2 regions of the Bradyrhizobium sp. 76 genome follow, and region 1 is predicted to be linked to the other one. Evidence: riboswitches for the same ligand, from Rfam matches in the RefSeq annotation. Region 1 holds a riboswitch; the other holds the start of a gene.

Region 1 (10,663 bases):
CCTCAAACTGGGCGATCTCCGCGGTCTGCGGTGCCTTGCCGTTGAAGGTCAGCACGTTGCCCTCGGAGGAGATCGCAACGCTGTCGCCGTCCTTGACGTCGCCGGCCAGGATCATCTCGGCGAGCGGATCCTGGACGTGACGCTGGATCACGCGCTTGAGCGGCCGTGCGCCGTAGGCCGGATCCCAGCCCTTGGCGGCGAGCCAGTCGCGGCCGGCAACATCGAGTGTCAGCACGATCTTGCGATCCGTCAAAAGCTTCTGCAGCCGCGCGAACTGGAATTCGACGATCCAGCCCATCTCGCTCCGCTGCAAGCGGTGGAACAGGATGATCTCGTCGACGCGGTTCAAGAACTCTGGCCTGAAGTGCGACCGCACCATTCCCATCACCTGCTCGCGCACGGCCGAGGTGTCCTCGCCCTCCGGCTGGTTCACCAGGAACTCCGAACCGAGGTTCGAGGTCATGATGATCAGCGTGTTGCGGAAGTCGACGGTGCGGCCCTGGCCGTCGGTGAGGCGGCCGTCGTCGAGCACCTGCAACAGCACGTTGAACACGTCGGGATGCGCCTTCTCGATCTCGTCGAACAGCACGACCTGGTAGGGCCGGCGCCGCACCGCTTCGGTGAGCGCACCGCCCTCGTCATAACCGACATAGCCCGGAGGCGCGCCGATCAGCCGCGAGACCGAGTGCTTCTCCATGTACTCGGACATGTCGAGGCGAACCATCGCGGTCTCGTCGTTGAACAGATACTCGGCGAGCGCTTTCGTCAGCTCGGTCTTGCCGACACCGGTGGGCCCCAGGAACATGAACGAGCCGGTCGGCCGGTTCGGGTCCTGCAGCCCTGCGCGCGAACGGCGCACGGCGGTCGCGACCGCATGCACGGCTTCGGCCTGGCCGACGACGCGCTTGCCGAGCGAGTCCTCCATCCGCAGGAGCTTGTCCTTCTCGCCTTCCAGCATCTTGTCGACGGGCACGCCGGTCCAGCGCGAGACCACCTGCGCGATGTGGTTGGCGGTGACCGCCTCCTCCATCATCTCGCCGGAGTTCTCCTTGGCCTCGATGTCTGCAAGCTGCTTTTCGAGTTCGGGGATCCGGCCATAGGCCAGCTCGCCGGCCTTCTGGAATTCACCGCGCCGCTGCGCGTTGGCGAGTTCGACCCGTAAGCCGTCGAGCTCGGCCTTCAGCTTCTGGGCGTCGGAGAGCTTGTTCTTCTCCGCGCTCCAGCGTGCGGTGAGCGCCGCGGACTTCTCCTCGAGATCGGCCAGCTCCTTCTCCAGGGTCTGCAGGCGGCTCTTCGAACCGGCATCGCTCTCTTTCTTCAATGCTTCTTGTTCGATCTTCAGCCGGATGATTTCCCGATCCATCGAATCCAGCTCTTCCGGCTTGGAGTCGACCTGCATCTTGAGCCGCGCGGCCGCCTCGTCCATGAGGTCGATGGCCTTGTCCGGCAGGAAGCGGTCGGTGATGTAGCGGTTGGACAGCGTCGTGGCGGCGACCAGCGCGGAATCGGTGATCCGCACGCCATGGTGCTGCTCGTACTTGTCCTTCAGCCCGCGCAGGATCGAGATCGTGTCCTCGACCGAGGGCTCGCTGACGAAGATCGGCTGGAAACGCCGCGCCAGCGCCGCGTCCTTTTCGACGTGCTTCTGGTACTCGTCGAGCGTGGTGGCGCCGATGCAGTGCAACTCGCCGCGGGCGAGCGCAGGCTTGAGCAGGTTGGACGCGTCCATTGCGCCATCGCCCTTGCCGGCGCCGATCAGCGTGTGCATCTCATCGATGAACAAGACGAAATTGCCCTCGCTCCCGGTCACCTCCTGCAGCACGGCCTTCAGCCGCTCCTCGAACTCGCCGCGATATTTTGCACCTGCAATCAGCGAGCCGAGGTCGAGCGACAGCAGCTTCTTGTCCTTCAGGCTCTCCGGCACGTCGCCGTTGACGATGCGCAGCGCCAGGCCCTCGGCGATGGCGGTCTTGCCAACGCCGGGTTCGCCGATCAGGACGGGATTGTTCTTGGTCCGACGCGACAGCACCTGGATCGTGCGGCGGATCTCCTCGTCGCGGCCGATGACCGGATCGAGCTTGCCATCGCGCGCCGCCTGCGTGAGGTCGCGGGCATATTTCTTCAGCGCGTCATACGCGTTCTCTGCCGTGGCGGAGTCCGCGGTCCTGCCCTTGCGCAGCGCCTCGATCGCCGCGTTGAGGTTTTGCGGGGTGACGCCGCCCTTGGCCAGGATCGCGCCCGCCTCGCTGGTCTTCTCCAGCGCGAGGCCGAGCAGCAGCCGCTCGACCGTGACAAAGCTGTCGCCGGCCTTCTCGCCGGCCTTTTCGGCGGCGTCGAAGGTGCGGGCGAGCTCAGGCGCCAGATAGATCTGGCCGGCGCCGCCGCCGGAGACCTTCGGTACCTTGTTCAGGGCGTCCTCGGTCGCTTTCAGGATTGCGCGGGAATTGCCGCCGGCACGGTCGATCAGGCCGGCAGCGAGGCCTTCATTGTCGTCCAGCAGCACTTTCAGGACGTGCAGGGTCGAAAACTGCTGGTGCCCTTCGCGCACCGCAAGCGACTGCGCGGACTGGACGAAGCCCCTGGAGCGTTCGGTATATTTTTCGATATTCATATCGTGGTCTTTCCCTCGGCCTGCCCCTGGAGCCCTCTAAGGCACTCCAAACGGCATCTTCATTGGGTTTCCGATGACCGCATTGACGTTTCTCAACCGGCAACGGTCGTTATCAGCCGGCGCTGGCGCCGGCCTGACCCAGATGTGGGAAGCGAGGCCTCCGACCGGAAGAGGCGAGTTCACAATTTCGTGCGCGGATCCACCCGCTTGGCGCCGATGGGCCGAATCCCCTAAGTAGCGGCATGACCCCTAGCGCAATGACAGCCAGCCAGACCGCCGAGATCACCGGCCTCTACCGTTATCCGATCAAGGGCTTGACGCCGGAGCCCCTGCCCCGCGTCTCCCTGCGAGCCGGCCAGACCCTGCCCGCCGACCGCCGCTACGCCATCGAGAACGGCCCCAGCGGCTTCGATCCGGAGCAGCCGCAGTGGAAGCCGAAGATCCAGTTCCTGATGCTGGCGCGCAATGAGCGGCTGGCTTCGCTCGACAGCCGGTTCGAGGACGCGACCAACCGCCTGACCATCCGCAAGGACGGCCAGATCGTCGCCAGCGGCGATCTCGAGACCGCCGCCGGGCGCGCCGCCATCGAGGACTACTTCGGCCAGAACTTTCAGCCGGAGCTGAAAGGTCCGCCCAAGATCCTGTCCGGCCGCAACCACAGCTTTTCCGACGTCGCCCGCAAGGTCGTGTCCATCATCAATCTCGACAGCGTCCGCGCGCTCGAGACCATGCTCGGCGGCGCCGCCGTCCACCCGCTGCGCTTCCGCGCCAATCTCTACGTGAAGGGCTGGCCGGCCTGGTCCGAGCTCGACCTTGTCGGCCAGACGCTCGCGATCGGACAGGCCCGGCTGCAAGTGGTCAAGCGCATCAAGCGCTGCCCGGCCACCAATGTCGACCCCGAGACCGCCAGGCGCGATCTCGAAATCCCGACCACGCTCTCGAGCAATCTCGGCCACATGGACTGCGGCATCTATGCCGAGGTGATCGCCGACGGCGACATCGGCGTGGGCGACGCGGTTGCGTTGGAAGAGCCGAAGCTGGTGTGACGCGGCGCGCTGGCGCCGCCCGTCATTGCGAGCGAAGCGACACAATCCAGGCATGCGCCCGCGGAGACGGTCTGGATTGCTTTGTCGCTCCGCTCCTCGCAATGACGGCCGTCAGTTCGGCATCACATACGCATAGATCCGGCCGCGCGAGACCGGTGCTTCGCGAACGCGGTTGCCGTTGTTGCCGGAGATCATGATCGGATTACCCTGCGCGTCGACGCCGGTGATGATGCCGACATGGCCGCCCCGGCCGCCGCGCGACATCACTGCGATGGCGCCGACCTGCGGACCGGAGACGCGCGTCCCGTAATGGGCGAACGAATTCGCCATATCGGAGCCGGTGCCACGGTGACCGGTCTTCTCAAGCACCATGTTCATGAACCGCGCGCACCACAGGCTGCCGCGGCCGGTCGGATTGCCGCCGACATAGCGGCGCGCCTCGGACACGAGGCCCGATCCGCCACCGAAGCCGCCGCTGCCCGTGGCGCTATGGGCCACGCCGCCGTCATTCGCGTTAGTGGCCATCCCACCGCCACGCCTCGTGGCGATTCGACGGCTGGCGCGCGTGATCATCCCACCGCTATCGCTGGTAACCATTCCTGCGTTGCCCCTCATGGCCATTCCACCGCTGCCGCTCATGGCGATGCCGCCGATATTGGCGTTCGGGTCATAGCTGGCGAAGGTGTTGCTGAAGCCGCTCGCCTGCAATTGCGCCGCGCCGCGATCGAAGCGCGAGCTGCGTGCATGCCGGTAATGATGATGTCTGCTGGCGTGATGCGCGTAAGCGTGGCGCTCTGCGCTATGACGATGAGGTCGTGCTGACGCCGGGGAAGTGAAGGCGGCGACCGCCGCGAAGAAAACAGCCAGCGCGACGACACAGCGCGACAGGCGAGACGCAAACAACTCGAACATTCTTCATCCTTCGTTGACACCCCCACTTCCCAATCGGCCCGTGCGGTGGCCGACATCCGCGGGCTGTATCAGTATCCTGATGTGGCGAGAACAAGACGCGGTCGCGGAGATTTTCGACGATGATTAATAAGTGTTAGGGTCGTATGCGCTCACCGCAGGACGGCATTCCAATGCCGCAGCCACCTCAGGGAGAAAACCGGATGCCTCACGCCCTCACGAAGGACAATTGTCGCCTCTATTTCGAAGAAGCAGGCACCGGCACGCCGATTATTTTTCTGCACGAATTCGCGGCCGACTACACCAATTGGGAGCCGCAGATGCGCTACTTTTCGCGCGGCCATCGCTGCATCACCTATTCGGCGCGCGGCTACACGCCATCGGACGTGCCTGATGGCGACGTCTACGGCTACACGCATTTCTACACCGATGCGCTCGCGGTGCTCGATCATCTGAAGATCGATCGCGCGCACTTCGTCGGCCTCTCGATGGGTGCCTATTCGTCTCTCCAGATCGGGCTCGACGCGCCCCAACGTGCACTGTCGATGACCCTCGTCGGCGTCGGCTCGGGCTCGGAGATCGACAACCTCGACGCCTGGCGCAAGCAGTGCCGCACCAACGCGGAGCAGTTCGAGATGCTCGGCTCAGCCGAAGTCGCAAAAGTCACGCGCGAGGCGCCGAGCCGGATTCCCCTTCCTGGTGAAGGACCCGCGCGGCCACGCCGATTTCTACGCCGCCCTGGCGCGGCACGACGCCAAGGGATCGGCGCGGACGATGCGCGGCTTCCAGGCCGGCCGTCCCTCGATCTTTACGATGACGGACGCGATCAGAGCGGCCACGACGCCGGCACTCATCATCTGCGGCGACGAGGACGATCCGTGCGTGGGCGCAAGCCTGTTCCTGAAGAAGCATCTGCCTGCGGCAGGGCTCGCCATGTTTCCGAAGTCAGGCCACGTGCTCAATCTCGAAGAGCCTGCGCTGTTCAACGAAACGGTGGAACGGTTCGTCACGCTGGTGGAAGCGGGGCGATGGGCGGCGCGCGATCCTAGGTCGCTGGCGGCTCATTAGCGCGAAGGCGTCACCACACGCTACGGGCGGGGCCTACTTCCTGCCGCCCCTAGTCAGCAAGAACACGCCCTGCTCGCCGAACAGATTCCACACCCACCAGGGCATCCGCAGCCGTAGCGGACGGCCGTAGAGGTCGAGCGCCTCGGCACGTTCCATCTTGACGTCGATCGCATCGCAGAGCTCGACGAAATCCTTGATGGTGCAGAAATGGATGTTGGCGGTGTCATACCAGCTTGCCGGCAGGTTCTCCGTGCGCGGCATGTGGCCGCCGATCAGGAGCTGGAGCCGCATCTTCCAGAAGCCGAAATTCGGGAACGACACGATGGCGCGGCGGCCGATGCGCAAGAGATTCTCGAGCACGACCTTGGGCTGCCGCGTCGCCTGCAAGGTTTGCGACAGGATCACGTAGTCAAAGGCGTCATCCGGATAATTCACGAGGTCGGTGTCGGCATCGCCCTGCACCACCGCAAGACCCTTGGCGACGCAGCGGTTGACGCCCTCGCGCGACAGCTCGATGCCGCGGCCGTCGATGCCGCGGGTTTCCAGCAGCTGGAGCAGGTCGCCCTCGCCACACCCGACGTCGAGCACTTTGGAGCCCGGCTTGACCATCTCGGCCACCAGCACATGGTCGGCGCGAAAATCACCGGGCTGCCCGGTCGCAAGGCCGCCCAGCGGCAGCGCTTCCTGTACAGACATGACTAGCCGTCCTTTAAGCTTTCTTGGCGGTGAGCCCGCGCGCCTTGCCTGCCGACTGCAGGAACGCACGGCCGATGTCGAAGAACTCGGGCACGTCGAGGAGGAACGCGTCGTGACCGCGATCGGTCTCGATCTCGGCGAACGACACCCGCGCGCTTGACGCATTCAACGCGTGCACCAGTGCGCGCGATTCCGAGGTCGGGAACAGCCAGTCGCTGGTGAAGGAGACCACGCAGAACCGGGTCTGGATTCCCGCGAACGCCTTCGCCAGCACGCCGCCATGGTCGCCGGCGATGTCGAAATAATCCATCGCGCGGGTCAGATAGAGATAGGAGTTGGCATCGAAGCGTTCGACAAAGGACGAGCCCTGGTAGCGCAGGTAGGACTCGACCTGGAAGTCGGCGTCGAACGAGAAGGTCGGCAGCTCGCGGTCCTGCATCCGCCGTCCGAATTTGCGATGCAGCGCGGCGTCGGAGAGATAGGTGATGTGCGCCGCCATCCGGGCGACAGCGAGCCCACGATGCGGATGGATACCTTGATCGGCATAGCCGCCATGGTGCCAGTCGGGATCGGCCATCACCGCCTGGCGGCCAAGCTCGTGGAACGCGATGTTCTGCGCCGAATGTCGTGTCGAGCAGGCGATCGCCAGCGCGGAGAACACCCGGCTCGGATACGCCGCCGTCCATTGCAGCACTTGCATGCCGCCCATCGAGCCGCCGACGACTGCGAACAGCGTGTCGATGCCGAGCCGGTCGATCAGCATCGCCTGCGCGCGCACCATGTCGGGGATGGTGATGACGGGGAAATCGAGGCCCCAAACCTTGCCGGTCGCCGGATTGATCGAAGCCGGACCGGTCGAGCCCATGCAGCCGCCGATCACGTTTGAGCAGATGATAAAATACTCGCTGGGATCGAGCGGTCGGCCCGAGCCGACCAAAGTCTCCCACCAGCCGGGTTTGCCGGTGACAGGGTGCACATTGGCGACGTGCTGGTCGCCGGTCAGCGCATGGCAGATCAGGATCGCGTTGGAGCGATCGGCATTCAGCTCGCCATAGGTCTGGTAGGCGATCTGGAACGGGCTGAGATCGACACCGCAATCGAGCCGCAGCGGCTGTTCCAAGCCAAACTGCGCGACGTGCGAACTCGGATGATCCACCTCGTGCGACCGCTCGTCGGCGGTGATCGCGGGACTCGGAATTGACTGGACGCCAACCATCTGACCATCGACCTCTTTTGCGGTCGTCGTGGTGACCGCATTGACATCAGGCCATGAAAAACCCGGCCTGAACGATAGGTTCGGCCGGGATCGAAAGCGTCCCCGGCCTGTTTAGCGAGTTTTTTAACGTGGCTGCAAGCCGGCCGGCTCAAATGACCACGGAACGGGTAAAAACTACCGTCTTGGACGGTTTTCGTCAAGTCACGGCCCGGATCAGCCAAATTCGCCTGTCGCGCCACGGGCGGAAAGGGCCCGATTTCCCTTTGCATTTCTCTTTGCTTTCGCAGCCCCGACTGCCTAATCAGGATATCCATCACAGCGGTGACGGCTCGACTGATCCGCATTGGAACGCCTCTCAACAGCACCTGTCAGACATGTCCCATCGTCCGCCCGCGCCACCATCGCTCCAGGAATTGCGCAAGGAGATCGACGCGATCGACGAAGGCATGCATCGCCTGCTGATGCAACGCGGCGACATCATCGACCGCCTGATCCAGGTGAAGCAGACCCAGGAGGTCGGCTCGGCGTTCCGCCCGGCACGCGAGGCCTCCATGATGCGCGACCTCGTGCAGCGTCATCGCGGCATCCTGCCGCTCGATACGGTCGAGAGCATCTGGCGCGTCATCATCGCGACGTTCACTTATGTCCAGGCCCCGTTCTCGGTGCACGCCGACATCTCGGCAAGCGAGCCGGCCATGCGCGATTCCGCGCGATTCCATTTCGGCTTCACGGTGCCTTACGTCGCGCATTTCAGCGCGCAGGCGGCGGTCGAGGCCGTCGCGAAGTCCAAGGGCGATCTGGCGCTGGTCTCGGCGACTTCGAGCCGCACGCCGTGGTGGCTGTCGCTGGAAGAAGCCGGCGCGCCAAAGATCATCGCGCGGCTGCCCTTTGTCGAGCGCGCCGACCATCCGGCGGCGTTGCCCGTGTTCGCGGTCTCGCGCGTCGCCGACAGCGCCCTGGTGACGGAGGTCGAGACCTTCAGCGTCCGCGTCTCTGGGTGGAATGCGGAGGTCGCGCGCGCCCTGTCGCCGCTCGCCGAAATCGTGGCGGTGCCCGACACCGCCTTCGACGGTGCCGCGCTGCTGGTCTCGGTCACCGCGACAAGCAGCATCGACAAGATCAAGGCTGCCCTGATCGAAGCGGGGGCCTCGGTGCGCTCCACGGCCCTCGTCGGCAGCCACGCAACGCGCTATACGGTGCCCCCGACCGGGTCGAAATCGTAAGTCGCGAACCGCTTAAGCCAGTCCGGAGTTGAAGATGTCCCGCCCCGTGCCGAATCCCGGCATTCTCGATATTGCGCCCTACACGCCCGGCAAGACTCCAGTGGCGGAGCCCGGCCGCAAGGTGTTCAAGCTCTCGGCCAACGAGACGCCGTTCGGGCCCTCGCCGAAGGCGATCGAGGCGTTCAAGAACGTGGCGGATCATCTGGAAGACTATCCGGAAGGGACTTCGCGCGTGCTGCGCGAAGCGATCGGGCGCACCTTCGGGCTCGATCCCAACCGCATCATCTGCGGCGCCGGCTCGGACGAGATCCTCAACCTGCTCGCCCACACCTATCTCAGCCACGGTGACGAGGCGATCTCGACCACGCACGGCTTCCTGGTCTACCCGATCGCGACCATGGCGGTCGGCGCAAAGAATGTCATCGCGGCCGAGAAGAACCTCACCTGCGATGTCGACGCTATCCTCAAGGCGGTGACGCCGAAGACAAAGCTGGTCTGGCTCGCCAACCCCAACAACCCGACCGGCACCTATGTGCCGTTCGACGAGGTCAAGCGCTTGCGCGCTGGCCTGCCCTCGCACGTGCTGCTGGTGCTGGACGCAGCCTATTGCGACTACGTCTCGCGCAACGATTACGAGATGGGGATCGAGCTGGTCGCGACCACCGAGAACACGGTGGTGACGCACACCTTCTCCAAGATCCACGGCCTCGCCGCGCTGCGCATCGGCTGGATGTTCGGCCCCGAGCACATCATCGATGCGGTCAACCGCATCCGCGGTCCCTTCAACGTATCGACGCCGGCCATGTACGCCGCCGTTGCCGCGATCGAGGACACCGCGCACCAGGCGATGTCGAAGCAGTTCACCGAGACCTGGCGCAACTGGCTGACCGAGGAGATCGGCAAGCTCGGGCTGAAGGTGACGCCGAGCGTCGCCAATTTCGTGCTGATCCACTTCCCCACCGAGGGCAAGACCTCGGACGCAGCCGACGCCTTCCTCACCAGGCGCGGGCTGGTGCTGCGCGGCTTGAAGAACTACGGCCTGCCGCATTCGCTGCGCATGACCATTGGCACCGAGGAGGCCAACCGCCTCGTCTTCGAGGGCCTGCGCGACTTCATGGCCGGACGATGAGCGCGACCCCGCACTTCCAGCGCGTCGCGCTGATCGGCTTCGGCCTGATCGGCGGCTCGATCGCGCGCGCCGCGAAGCTCCAGGGCCTGGCTTCCGAGATCGTCACCACCGCGCGCTCGGAGAAGACGCGCGCACGCGTGATGGAGCTCGGCATCGTCGATCAGGTCGTGGCGACCAATGCAGAAGCCGTGAAGGACGCCGATCTCGTTATCCTCTGCATTCCCGTCGGCGCCTGCGGCCCGGTGGCGCAGGAGATCGCCCCGCATCTCAAGCCCGGCGCGATCATCTCCGACGTCGGCTCGGTCAAGGGCGCCATCGTCAGGGATATGGCGCCGCATCTACCGAAAGGCATCCATTTCGTGCCAGCGCATCCCGTCGCAGGCACCGAGCATTCGGGCCCCGATTCCGGCTTCGCCGAGCTCTTCATCAACCGCTGGTGCATCCTCACCCCGCCGGAGGGCGTTGATGCGGCTGCCACCGATCGCCTGCGTGCGTTCTGGGCGGCGATGGGCGCCAAGGTCGAAATCATGACGCCGGATCATCATGATCTCGTGCTCGCGATCACCAGCCATCTGCCGCATCTGATCGCCTACACCATCGTCGGCACCGCCGACGAGCTGGCGCAGGTGACGGAGTCCGAGGTCATCAAGTTCTCCGCCGGCGGCTTTCGCGACTTCACGCGCATCGCGGCATCCGATCCGACGATGTGGCGCGACGTCTTCCTCGCCAACAAGGAAGCCGTGCTGGAGATGCTCGGCACCTTCA
Region 2 (10,663 bases), on a different contig from region 1:
TGTCTGGTCTCGTTCTCGAAGATCACCGCGCGCATCACGTCGAAATCGAGACAGTCGCCTTCGCGCAGGCGAACCGCCTTGGCGTCGATGTGCACCGCGATCGCACCCTCCAGCATCAGCAGTTGCTGGGTGAAGGCATTGCGCCCCCAGGGGCTGTACGGCACCCGCGCACCCGCCGGCAAATCGACGACGATGATCTCGATGCCGCTCGCCGCGTCCGTCGGCGAAGCGTGGCGGCGGCGATAGCTGCTGTCGGGATCGCGCCAGTGCGGCTGGTCGGCGAGCCGCACCATCCGCTCCGGCGGCTTTTCGGCCAACGCGACGACGTCGCTGAGCGACACGTCGAGCGCGGCGCAAAGTTTACCCAGCAGCGCAGCCGTCGCACTGCTCTGCGCCCGCTCTACCCGTCCGATCATCGCACGGCTGACGCCGGAGCGGCCTGCGAGCTCATTCAGCGTCATGCCGGCCTGCGTCCGAAGCGTCTTCAAGCGACGACCGATCGCGCGATCGAGCTTTTGCTGGTCCATTGCTTGTAGGTCCTGACTTTCATCCGAACATGGCCCGGCGCGGTGACCGCAAGCCACCAGGCGAGAGAGCTTAACCGAGAGCGCGCCGGGTGCCGGTCACGACGAGCTAATATATTGGAAACTTGGTCTGGCGCACGCGAGAGAACATCGGCCCTTCTTCGCCAAGGCTTCGAAGGGCATCCTGCTTCGCGTTGCCGAGATATCAAAGTCCTGCGAAGCGCCTTGACGCGAAGCAGGATGGAGCGGGCGAAGGGAATCGAACCCTCGTATGCAGCTTGGGAAGCTGCCGTTCTACCATTGAACTACGCCCGCGGATGCGCAGCCTGCGCCCGCTCTGATTAGCCGAGACGGCGCATCTCGCCAAGCGCTTTGGCGCAGCCCGCCTGACCCTTCTTAAGTTTCCGTCAAGATTTTGGATGCGCCGGATTGTGGCGGTGTTATGATCGCCTGTCTGGGGAGACGTGCACTGAGTGGGGCGTGTGCATGGTGGGGCGTGGCTACGCGATATTCGACACGACCATAGGGCGCTGCGGCATCATCTGGAGCAGCACCGGTATCGTCGCCGTGCAATTGCCGGAGGCGCGGGAGATCGACACCCGCCGCCGGATTTTCCAGGTCCATCCCGAGGCGCGCGAGCAGCGGCCTTCCGCGAACGCCGCGTTCGCGATCGAGGGCATCGTGGGCTTGCTGCAAGGCAGCGATGCTGATTTTTCCGAGGTTAGCCTGGACGCGAGCGGGGTGCCCGGCTTCAACCGGCGGGTCTACGAAGCCGCCTGCGCCATCCCGCGCGGGGAGACGCGCACTTATCACGAGATCGCCAAGACGCTGGGCGCCTCCGGCGCCGCGCATTCGGTGGCACAGGCGATCGCGAGAAATCCCTACATGCTGATCGTGCCCTGCCACCGGGTGCTGGAGGCCGGCAATTACACCGACCGGCTCTCGCCCTATGGCGGCGTGATCTCCAAGCGGCGGCTGCTGTCGCTCGAGGGCGCCCATCCGATCGCCAGCAAGACGCTGTTCGACGTCCTGCTGCCCGTTGCCCCGCCGAGACCCTCCACCTAGATAGGTGGCATGGATGCAACGACGCTGCTGACCACACCCTCGATGACGGTCTCCGAGTTTCGCTGCGACGCGGGACCGGACGACAGCCCGTTTGCGGAGTGCCGCACCGGCCATTCCATCGCCTATGTCCGCGCGGGCAGCTTTGGCTGTCATTGCCGCGCCGGCTTCTTCGAGCTGGTGGCCGGCTCGATGCTGGTCGGCGCACCGGGCGAGGAATACACCTGCACGCATGAGCATGTCGCCGGCGACGTCTGCCTGTCCTTTTTCCTCAGCGACGATCTGGTCGACGCGCTCGGCGGCCGGCGCGACGTCTGGCAGGTCGGTGCGACGCCGCCGCTGCCCGAGCTGATGGTGCTGGGCGAACTCGCCCAGACGGCGGCAGATGGCAACAGCGACCTCGGTCTCGACGAGCTCGGGCAGATCCTCGCCGGCCGTTTCGTCGATGTCGTGTCGGGCAAGACGCGCAAGCCGACGACACCGACGGCGCGTGATCGCCGCCGCGCCGTGGAAGCCGCGCTGTGGATCGACGCCAACTCGCATGCCGAGGTCGACCTCGAACAGGCGGCGCGGCAGGCAGGCCTCAGCCCCTTCCACTTCCTGCGGCTGTTCTCCGCCGTGCTCGGCGTCACCCCGCATCAATATCTGGTGCGCTCGCGGCTGCGGCATGCGGCGCGGCTGCTGACCGACGACGACATCGCAGTCACCGACATCGCCTATGACGTCGGCTTCGGCGATCTCTCCAACTTCGTCCGCACCTTCCACCGCGCCGCCGGCGTCTCGCCAACCAAGTTCCGTCAGGCCTCGAAGGGGGAGCGCAAGATTCTCCAAGAGCAGCTTGCGCTCAACTGACTAGGTTCGTCTCCGGCGCGCGCCGATTGCGGCGCGCTTTGGAAATGGAGACGACCATGTACGATCATATCGGATTGCGCGTTGCCGACCTCGACACCGCCAAGCGCTTCTACACCGCGGTGCTGGCGCCGCTCGGCTATGTCTTGTGCTCGAGCGGCGATGGTTATGCCGGCTTCGGGCCGAAGGGCGAGCCGGCGCTGTGGCTGCACCTGAACAAGGGGCGCAAGGCGGATGGCGCGCATATCGCGTTTCGCGCTGGGGATCATGATTCGGTCAAGGCATTCCATAGCGAGGGCCTGAAGAGCGGCGGTCGCGACAATGGCGGTGCCGGCCCGCGCAAGGATTACAGCCCGACTTACTACGCGGCGTTCTTGATCGATCCCGATGGTAACAATGTCGAGGCGGTCTGCACGTGAGCTCGCTCCGTCATTGCGAGGAGCACTTGCGACGAAGCAATCCAGACTCCAACCGCGGAAACATCTCTGGATTGCTTCGCTGCGCTCGCAATGACGGGGTCCTCGACCAAAATCTAACGCAACCAAGGACACCTTCATGGCCTCCATCCACAACGACATTCCCCTCCCCGCCCCGGCGCACGACGTCTGGGATGCGGTTCGCGATTTCGGCGCGCTGCATCAGCGGCTGGCGCCGGGCTTCGTCACGGCCTGCACGCTCAACGGCGACGCGCGCATCGTCACCTTCGCCAACGGATCGGTGGCGCGCGAGGTGTTGGTCGATTGCGACGATGCCGGGCGGCGGCTGGTCTACGCGATCAACAACGAGCGTCTAAAGCATTACAGCGCCTCGGTGCAGGTGATCGCCGAGGGCGAGGCGAGATGCCGCCTGGTCTGGATCATCGACATGCTGCCGAACGAGCTCGCGCCCTATGTGCAGGGACAGACCAAGGACGCCGTCGCCGCCATACACCGAGCGTTTCCAGCCGCAGCTGCGTGATCTTTCTCACAGAGCCCAGCCCTCGTCCGCACTAACCATGGCGGCGTGCGTCCGGTTGGCTCCGCTCTCCCGGCGGCGCCCCGCACGCGAGGAGCAGGCCATGAGAGGTGCGGACAAGGTGATCTGCCAGGCGGCCGCCGTGCTGCTGATGTTTTCGATTTCGAGCGGACCGGCAAAGGCCCAGTTCCTCGGCGGCGGAGGTGCCGGCGGCGAGGACATGATGACCCAGATGGCGCCGATGCTGGAGATGATGAAGGCCAAGATGGGCAAGCGCCGCTTCGGCATGATGATGCAGACCATGGGCCCGATGATGAGCCGCATGATGGAGAATGGCGGTGGTGGTCTTGGTGGCATGATGGGCGGCGGCGGAATTGGCGGCCTCGGCGGCGGCAATCTCGGCGGCGGTTTCGGTGCGCCCAATTACGGCGGCTACGCGCCGATGGCCGGAGGCGGCACCATGCCGACGGGCATGGGCGGCATGGGCGGCGGCGATATCATGGGCATGCTCGGCGGCGCCGGCGGCGGCGACATGATGGCGATGATTCCGCAACTAATACGGCTCGCCAATGTCGGCGGCAGTGGCGGCCATCGCCGCCACAGGCATCGCTAGTCCGAAGCGGCCGACAGAGCCGGCCTGATCGCCGGTTTGGTTTGGCGCGGTCCCCAGCGCGTCAGCACCACGCTGGAGCACGAGAGCAGGCCGAGCACGACCATCGAGCTCGCCGCCAGCCAGAAGAAGCTTTGCGCGGTGGCATCATGCGTCGACAGCCACCAGCCGACCGCCGAGATGTAGATCAGCCGCGCGGTCTGCGCCAGCACCGGTCCGATCACCTTGGCTGCGCCCTGCGACGAGAAATACATCGTCGAGGCGAGGCCGATGAAGGCGTAGAACGGCGCCACCGTCGACAAATATTGATGGCTGGTGGCGCGCACGGTCGCGCTGTCGGTGAAAATGTTGACCCAGAGATCGGGGAAGGCCGCGACCAGGCACGCCGGTGCACCGACGGCAACGAAGGCGCTCGCCGCCGCGATCCAGGCAATGCGCCGGGCACGGGCGATGCGGCCGGCGCCGACCGCCATGCCGATCATCGGCACCGAGGCGATGCCGAACGAGAACGCGATCGAGGTCAGCAGGAATTCCAGCCGCGCACCGATGCCGTAGCCGGCGAGGATCGCGGTGCCGAATTTCGCAAGCATGTGAGTGAAGATCGAGATCGTCAGCACCGATTGCAGCGGCGAGAAGCAGGCGATGGCGCCGACCTTCAGGATGTCGAAAAACATCGCCCATTGGATGCGCAGCCCGCGCAGCTTCGGCGTCACGCGGGCGCGGCCGGAGAACAGGTACCAGCCCATCACACCGATATTCATGCAATAGGCAATCAGCGCGCCGGCGGCGACGCCGCGCATGCCGAATTGCGGCACCGGACCGAGGCCGAGACCGAGCGTGCCGCCGAGCACGATCTGCCAGGCCGCGGAATTGAGGATCAACAGCGAGGGCAGCTTCATGTTGCCGGTGCCGCGCAGGACCCCGGCCATGGTGTTGAGCAGCCAGGGCAGCACGGCGCCGCCGAAAAACACCTGGGTGTAGGCGATCGCATGCGTCAACACGTCGCCGCGGCCGCCGAGCATTTCCAGAACGCGCGGCCCGAAGATCAGCATGCCCAGCATGAAGACAAGGCCGAAGCTGATGCCGATCAAGAGCGCGTGCGCGGCGAGCGTCCCGGCACGCTCGCGATCGCCGGCGCCGAGTGCCCGCGCGATGGCGGAGGCCACCGCGCCGCCCATCGCACCGCCCGACATGGTCATGGTCAGGATCACTGTCGGAAACACCAGCGCCATCGCGGCCAGCGCTTCCACGCCAAGGCGTCCGATATAGGAGGTCTCCGCAATCACTGTGCAGGTGCCGGCTGAAAGCGCGACGACGTTGGGCCAGGCCAGCCCGAGCAGCGTGCGCAGGATCGGCCCGTCGGTCAGTGCATTCTTCACCGGGGGTGGCGGCGGAGGTAGCGGTCGCTCTTGTTCATCGACCGGAATCTCGGCGATGTCGGACATGTCCTCTCCCGGGCGCGAGCGCCAGTTGCGGCGCGGCAATGACTGGGTGTGCCAATGAATTTGTTCGCGCAAAAGGCGCGGGGTTCAGCTTGTTAGCACGGCAATTGCCGATTCCTTCTGCGCCTGATGCAGGCGTGCCCTGCGGCAGCGCATTTCGGTCGGTGACATCAGCCGACCGTCCAGATCAGCGGCGGCCGGCCCCCCGCGGCCGGGCGCATGTGCACGCCGATGTGCCGCCCGCATCCGGCCGCGAGCCCTTCGAACAGCCCCGCCAGCACCTTGGCGCAAGCGGGGTGGCAATCGGCGACGCCGTCCATCAACTTCCAGCTCTGCTGACGGATTTCGAACGTGCCTTCGGATTGCGTTGTCTCAGCCACATCGTCCTGCGCGACAAACAGCGCGTTGAGGAACGTCGCGAACTCGCCCGCACCGCCGCGGCCCATCGACAGCGCCGCAGCGATCTCGTCAAAATATTGCATCCCGATCAGCTTGCCCGTGAGGTGCAGGAGATAGCCGGCATCCTCGGGGCCGAACAGCTGCACCATCACGGGCGCGGCGGTGCGCACATATTCCATCGCGTAGTTGCGGTAGGCTTTTTCCAGTCGCGGTCTTGGCCAGCTTGCGACCGGCAAGGCCGGAGCCGCGGCTGCATCGAACAGTGGCGCTTCGAGATGCCGCGCGAACACGAGGCGCTGGTCGAGCTCGAGCGGGTGGTCATATTGGTAATAGTAGCCTTCGAGCCCATCCTGGCCGTCGACGCTCTGCTTGGTGCAGACGAACCCCAATCTGGTATCGCCGAGCGCCACGCCGTTGTTGGCGTGCCAGCCGCGCAGCATCGCGCGCGAGACTTCGCCCGGCACGCCGCAGATGGCAGTGCCTTTCCAGATCCAGCGCGGTGGCGGATAGCGGACCCAGGCTTTGCGGTCGCTCTCATACATGTATTCGACGTGCACGCCGCCGATCCAGTTCGAGAGGTAGTGATATTGCGCGGCGGCGACTGCTGGCGGCAGATGGCTCAGCCCGAGCTTCTCCAGCCCCGGCAGGAAGCGCTCCTGCTGCTGGCGGCGGAACACGCGAAAGACGAACTCCGCGGCATCTGCCGTGCCGCGACGTGTGACCACGGTGAGGATCAAGCCGGTGAAATAGGCGTGATAGAGATCGGCAACCGCGCGCCAGCGTTTCCATTGAGCTTCCTGCGCGGGGTCAGATGCAGCGGCCATGTTCGCTCCCGATCGTTGTTTTGATCGAGTGTGTCACCGCAGCCGGCGACGGACAAGCTGAGCCGCATGCAGGGCGCCCTGCACGCGGGCTCGCCAATTCCGCATCACGAATTTTGCGCAGGCTTAATTTTGAGCAACTTTGGCGGCACGCTCGCGCTCGACGCGGTCGGTGACGTCGCGTGCCATCGCCACCGATCCCTGCACCACTCCAGCGGCGTCCCGCACAAGCGCAAAGGTCATCTCGATGTAGAGCTTGCGTCCGTCCTTGTGCAGCGCGCGGGTCAGTGTCGGTTTGCCCGCAAGCTTCATCGCGCCGCTGGCTAGCGCGGCCTCGAAACCCTTCCAGTGCGCGGCGCGCAGATGTTCGGGAATGATCAGGTCGAGATTCTGGCCCAGCGCTTCGTCCGCGGAGAAGCCGAACAGTGCGGACGATGCGCGATTCCAGCGCATGATGGTGCCGGAGCGATCCGAATAGATCAGCGCATCGGCGACGTCGTCGAGGATGTATGCGTCGAGTTGGGATGGATTGGTCATGTCAGCACCTGGTGGCCCGGATGGAGCACAGCGTAAGCCGGGATCGTGCCACAAGTGAGACTTTCCCGGATGACGCTTGCGCTCCATCCGGGCGACGGGTGATCGCTACACCCGGAAATGCTTGCTCAGCTTCAGGCCCTGCGCCTGGTAGTTGGAGCCGATGCGCTGGCCGTACATCGCGTCGGGACGGGCCAGCATCTTCTCGTAGACGAGGCGGCCGACGATCTGGCCGTGCTCGAGGATGAACGGCACCTCGCGCGAGCGCACTTCGAGCACGGCGCGCGACCCCAACCCGCCGGCGCCGGCATAACCGAAGCCGGGATCGAAGAATCCGGCATAATGCACGCGGAACTCACCGACCAACGGATCGAACGGCACCATCTCCGCGGCGTAATCGGGCGGCACCTGCACGGCCTCTTTCGACGCGAGGATATAGAACTCGCCGGGATCGAGGATCAGGCTGCCGTCGGGGCGGGCCGAGATCGGCTCCCAGAACTCCTCGACGGAATAGCCAGCGCGGCGATCGACGTCGATAACGCCGGTGTGGCGCTTGGCGCGGTAGCCGACGAAGCCACCGCTCTTTTCGCCGGAAAGATCAACCGAGACGGCGACGCCGCCGGTGAGATCGGCATCGTCGATATCGACGAGACGCTCGGTCGCATGCAGCGCCTCAAGGTCGTCGATGTTGAGGATGGCATCGCCGGTGCGGAAGCGCACCTGGCTCAGGCGCGAGCCCTCGCTGACCAGCACCGGGAACGTCTTCGGACTGATCTCGGCATAGAGCGGACCGTGATAGCCGGCACCAATCATGTCGAAGCGGCGGGTGCCGTCGGCGATCACGCGGGTGAAGACGTCGAGCCGGCCGGTCGAGCTTTTCGGGTTGGCGGCCGCGACGATCTCCGGCGGCAGCGCGAGGCTTTCGAGCAGCGGCACGATGTAGACGCAGTTGGTCTCCAGCACGGCGCCGTCGGCGAGGCTGAACTCGTGCAGCTTCAACTCGTCGATGCGCTCGGCGACAGTGGCGCCGGGACCGGGCAGGAAGCTGGCGCGAACGCGATAGGCGATGTCGCCGAGGCGCAAATCGAGGCTCGCCGGCTGGATCTGGCTTTCGACGAAGTCGTAAGCGGGCAGGATGAGACCGCCCTCCGCCATCGCCGCGATCATGCGGTCGGGCAGGATACCATTGGCGTCGGCGGCGACCGTGAACGTCAACCCGGGGTCCTCATCAGGGATCAAACACATCCCGACATGCGGGAAATATGAGCGTTTTACGGCTATCCGATGGACGTCTTGACGGAAAGGGCATTGCGGAATATGAGCATGACTTATCCCGTGGTGATTTGAGCCGGCCGGCTTGCAGCCACGTTAAATAAGTCGCTAAACAGGCCGGGGACCTCTGTGATCCCGGCCCGTGGAGATATTCCAGGCCGGTTTTTTTGTGACCATTTTCGATGGTCACTTCAGGAGGTCCTATGTCGAAGTCCCCGGCGTCCACCGCGTCCTACCGTCCCGAAACCCGCCTGGTCCATTCCGGCACCCTGCGCTCGCAATATGGCGAGACGTCGGAGTCGCTGTTCCTGACCCAAGGCTACGTCTACAACAGCGCCGAGGAGTGCGAGGCGCGGTTCAAGGGCGAGGACCCCGGCTTCATCTATTCACGCTACTCCAATCCGACCATCTCGATGTTCGAGCGGCGCATGATCGAGCTCGAAGGCGCCGAAGCGGCACGTTCGGCGGCGACCGGCATGGCCGCGGTGACGACCGCGATCCTGGCGCCGCTCAAGGCCGGCGATCACGTCGTGGCCTCGCGCGCGCTGTTCGGCTCGTGTCTCTACGTCGTGCAGGATTTGCTGCCGCGCTACGGCATCGAGACCACGCTGGTCGACGGCCTCGATCTCGACCAGTGGCAGCGCGCCATGAAGCCGAACACCAAGACGTTTTTCCTGGAGAGCCCGACCAACCCGACGCTGGATGTACTCGACATTCCCGGCATCGCAGAGATCGCGCACAGCGGCGGCGCGCGGCTCGTCGTCGACAACGTGTTCGCCACTCCGATCTGGCAGAGCCCGCTCGCGCTCGGCGCCGACGTGGTGGTCTATTCCGCGACCAAGCACATCGATGGCCAGGGCCGCTGTCTCGGCGGCATCATCCTGTCCTCGGAAGCGTTCATCGCCGAGCACATCCACAATTTCATGCGCCAGACCGGCCCGTCGATCTCGCCGTTCAACGCCTGGGTTCTGCTCAAGGGCCTGGAGACGCTCGCCGTGCGCGTGCGCGCGCAGACCGAGACGGCGGCGCGCATCGCAGACGTGCTGGCGAGCCATCCGAAGATTTCACGGCTGGTGTTTCCCGGCCGCGCCGATCATCCGCAGGCCGCATTGGTGAAGAAGCAGATGCGCGGCGGCTCGACGCTGGTCGGCCTCGAGGTCAAGGGCGGCAAGCAGGCGGCATTCCGCGTGCTCAACGAGCTCAAGCTCGCCAAGATCTCGAACAACCTCGGCGACGCCAAGAGCCTCGTCACGCATCCGGCAACGACGACGCATCAGCGCCTCAAGCCGGAGGACCGCGCCGCGCTCGGCATCAGCGAGGGCTTCATCCGCTTCTCGGCGGGGCTTGAGCATGCGGACGATCTGATCGAGGATCTGACCGCGGCGCTGGAGAAGGCGTAGCCACGCATCGACATCGTGGGGTGGTCAAAGCGAAGCGTGCCCAGCATTCACGATGGCAGCGCCGATGGATGGTGGGCACGGCGCGCGAAGAGCGCGCCTTCGCCCACCCTAAGCACCGATGCTTACATCGGCCGATAGGTCCGCACGTCCGCGGGCACGTTGACGCCGAGCTTGATCTGGCCGACAGAGCGGATGATGTCGTCGCCGAGGAGCTGGGCGAAGCAGGCGTAGCCCCAATCGTTCATGTGCAGGCCGTCGGCGATCACGAAGCTCTCGACCGGAATCGACTGCTTCTCGTGCCAGTCGCGCATCACCTCGAAGCGCGGGAAGATGCCGACATGACGAAGCTCGGCGACCTTGCCGAGCAACTTCACCATCTTGCCGGCGCTGTCCGCGCGCTGGTTGACGGCGGGCGAATATTGCGGATCGACCAGCACGACGTCGGTGCCGCCGGCAGCCTGGATGCGGCTGATGCCGTCCTCGACCAGTTTGGCGGTATCGCCGGGATCGAGATTGCGCAGCACGGCATTGGTGCCGACCTGCCAGATCACCAGATCCGGATGCACGTCGATCACCTCTTTCTGGAGGCGCTTCATCATCTCGGGTGCGTCCTCGCCGCCGACGCCGGCATTGACGACGGTGATGTCGGCAGTCGGATAGTGCCGGTGCAGCTGCGCGGCAAGGCGATTGGGATAGTTGAACTCCGGCGAGCTCGCGCCGAATCCCGCGGTCGACGACGAGCCGAATGCGACGATGACGACGGGCTGGCCGGCGACGAGCTTGCCCGCGACATGCG

The links. Region 1 has a riboswitch for S-adenosylmethionine ahead of IVB48_RS26265 (homoserine O-acetyltransferase). Riboswitches for the same ligand answer to the same signal wherever they lie in the genome.
Region 2: another riboswitch for S-adenosylmethionine. It lies ahead of IVB48_RS26555 (O-succinylhomoserine sulfhydrylase); the one in region 1 lies ahead of IVB48_RS26265 (homoserine O-acetyltransferase).

What each region holds. Positions count from the first base shown of each region.
Region 1 is NZ_JADPIS010000102.1:487,416-498,078, forward strand. It holds gene clpB (ATP-dependent chaperone ClpB) at 1-2,611, opposite strand, end outside; gene IVB48_RS26245 (MOSC domain-containing protein) at 2,869-3,657, shown strand; gene IVB48_RS26250 (TIGR02594 family protein) at 3,769-4,569, opposite strand; gene IVB48_RS26255 (alpha/beta hydrolase) at 4,770-5,615, shown strand; gene metW (methionine biosynthesis protein MetW) at 5,668-6,330, opposite strand; gene IVB48_RS26265 (homoserine O-acetyltransferase) at 6,344-7,546, opposite strand; SAM riboswitch at 7,637-7,716, opposite strand; gene IVB48_RS26270 (chorismate mutase) at 7,921-8,769, shown strand; gene hisC (histidinol-phosphate transaminase) at 8,804-9,898, shown strand; gene IVB48_RS26280 (prephenate/arogenate dehydrogenase family protein) at 9,895-10,663, shown strand, end outside.
Region 2 is NZ_JADPIS010000103.1:20,971-31,633, forward strand. It holds gene IVB48_RS26500 (XRE family transcriptional regulator) at 1-527, opposite strand, end outside; tRNA gene IVB48_RS26505 (tRNA-Gly) at 766-839, opposite strand; gene IVB48_RS26510 (methylated-DNA--[protein]-cysteine S-methyltransferase) at 1,011-1,589, shown strand; gene IVB48_RS26515 (AraC family transcriptional regulator) at 1,599-2,438, shown strand; gene IVB48_RS26520 (VOC family protein) at 2,495-2,854, shown strand; gene IVB48_RS26525 (SRPBCC family protein) at 2,991-3,392, shown strand; gene IVB48_RS26530 (hypothetical protein) at 3,493-4,002, shown strand; gene IVB48_RS26535 (MATE family efflux transporter) at 3,999-5,444, opposite strand; gene IVB48_RS26540 (hypothetical protein) at 5,612-6,664, opposite strand; gene IVB48_RS26545 (PAS domain S-box protein) at 6,788-7,198, opposite strand; gene IVB48_RS26550 (2'-deoxycytidine 5'-triphosphate deaminase) at 7,304-8,410, opposite strand; SAM riboswitch at 8,521-8,600, shown strand; gene IVB48_RS26555 (O-succinylhomoserine sulfhydrylase) at 8,671-9,867, shown strand; gene IVB48_RS26560 (SGNH/GDSL hydrolase family protein) at 9,990-10,663, opposite strand, start outside.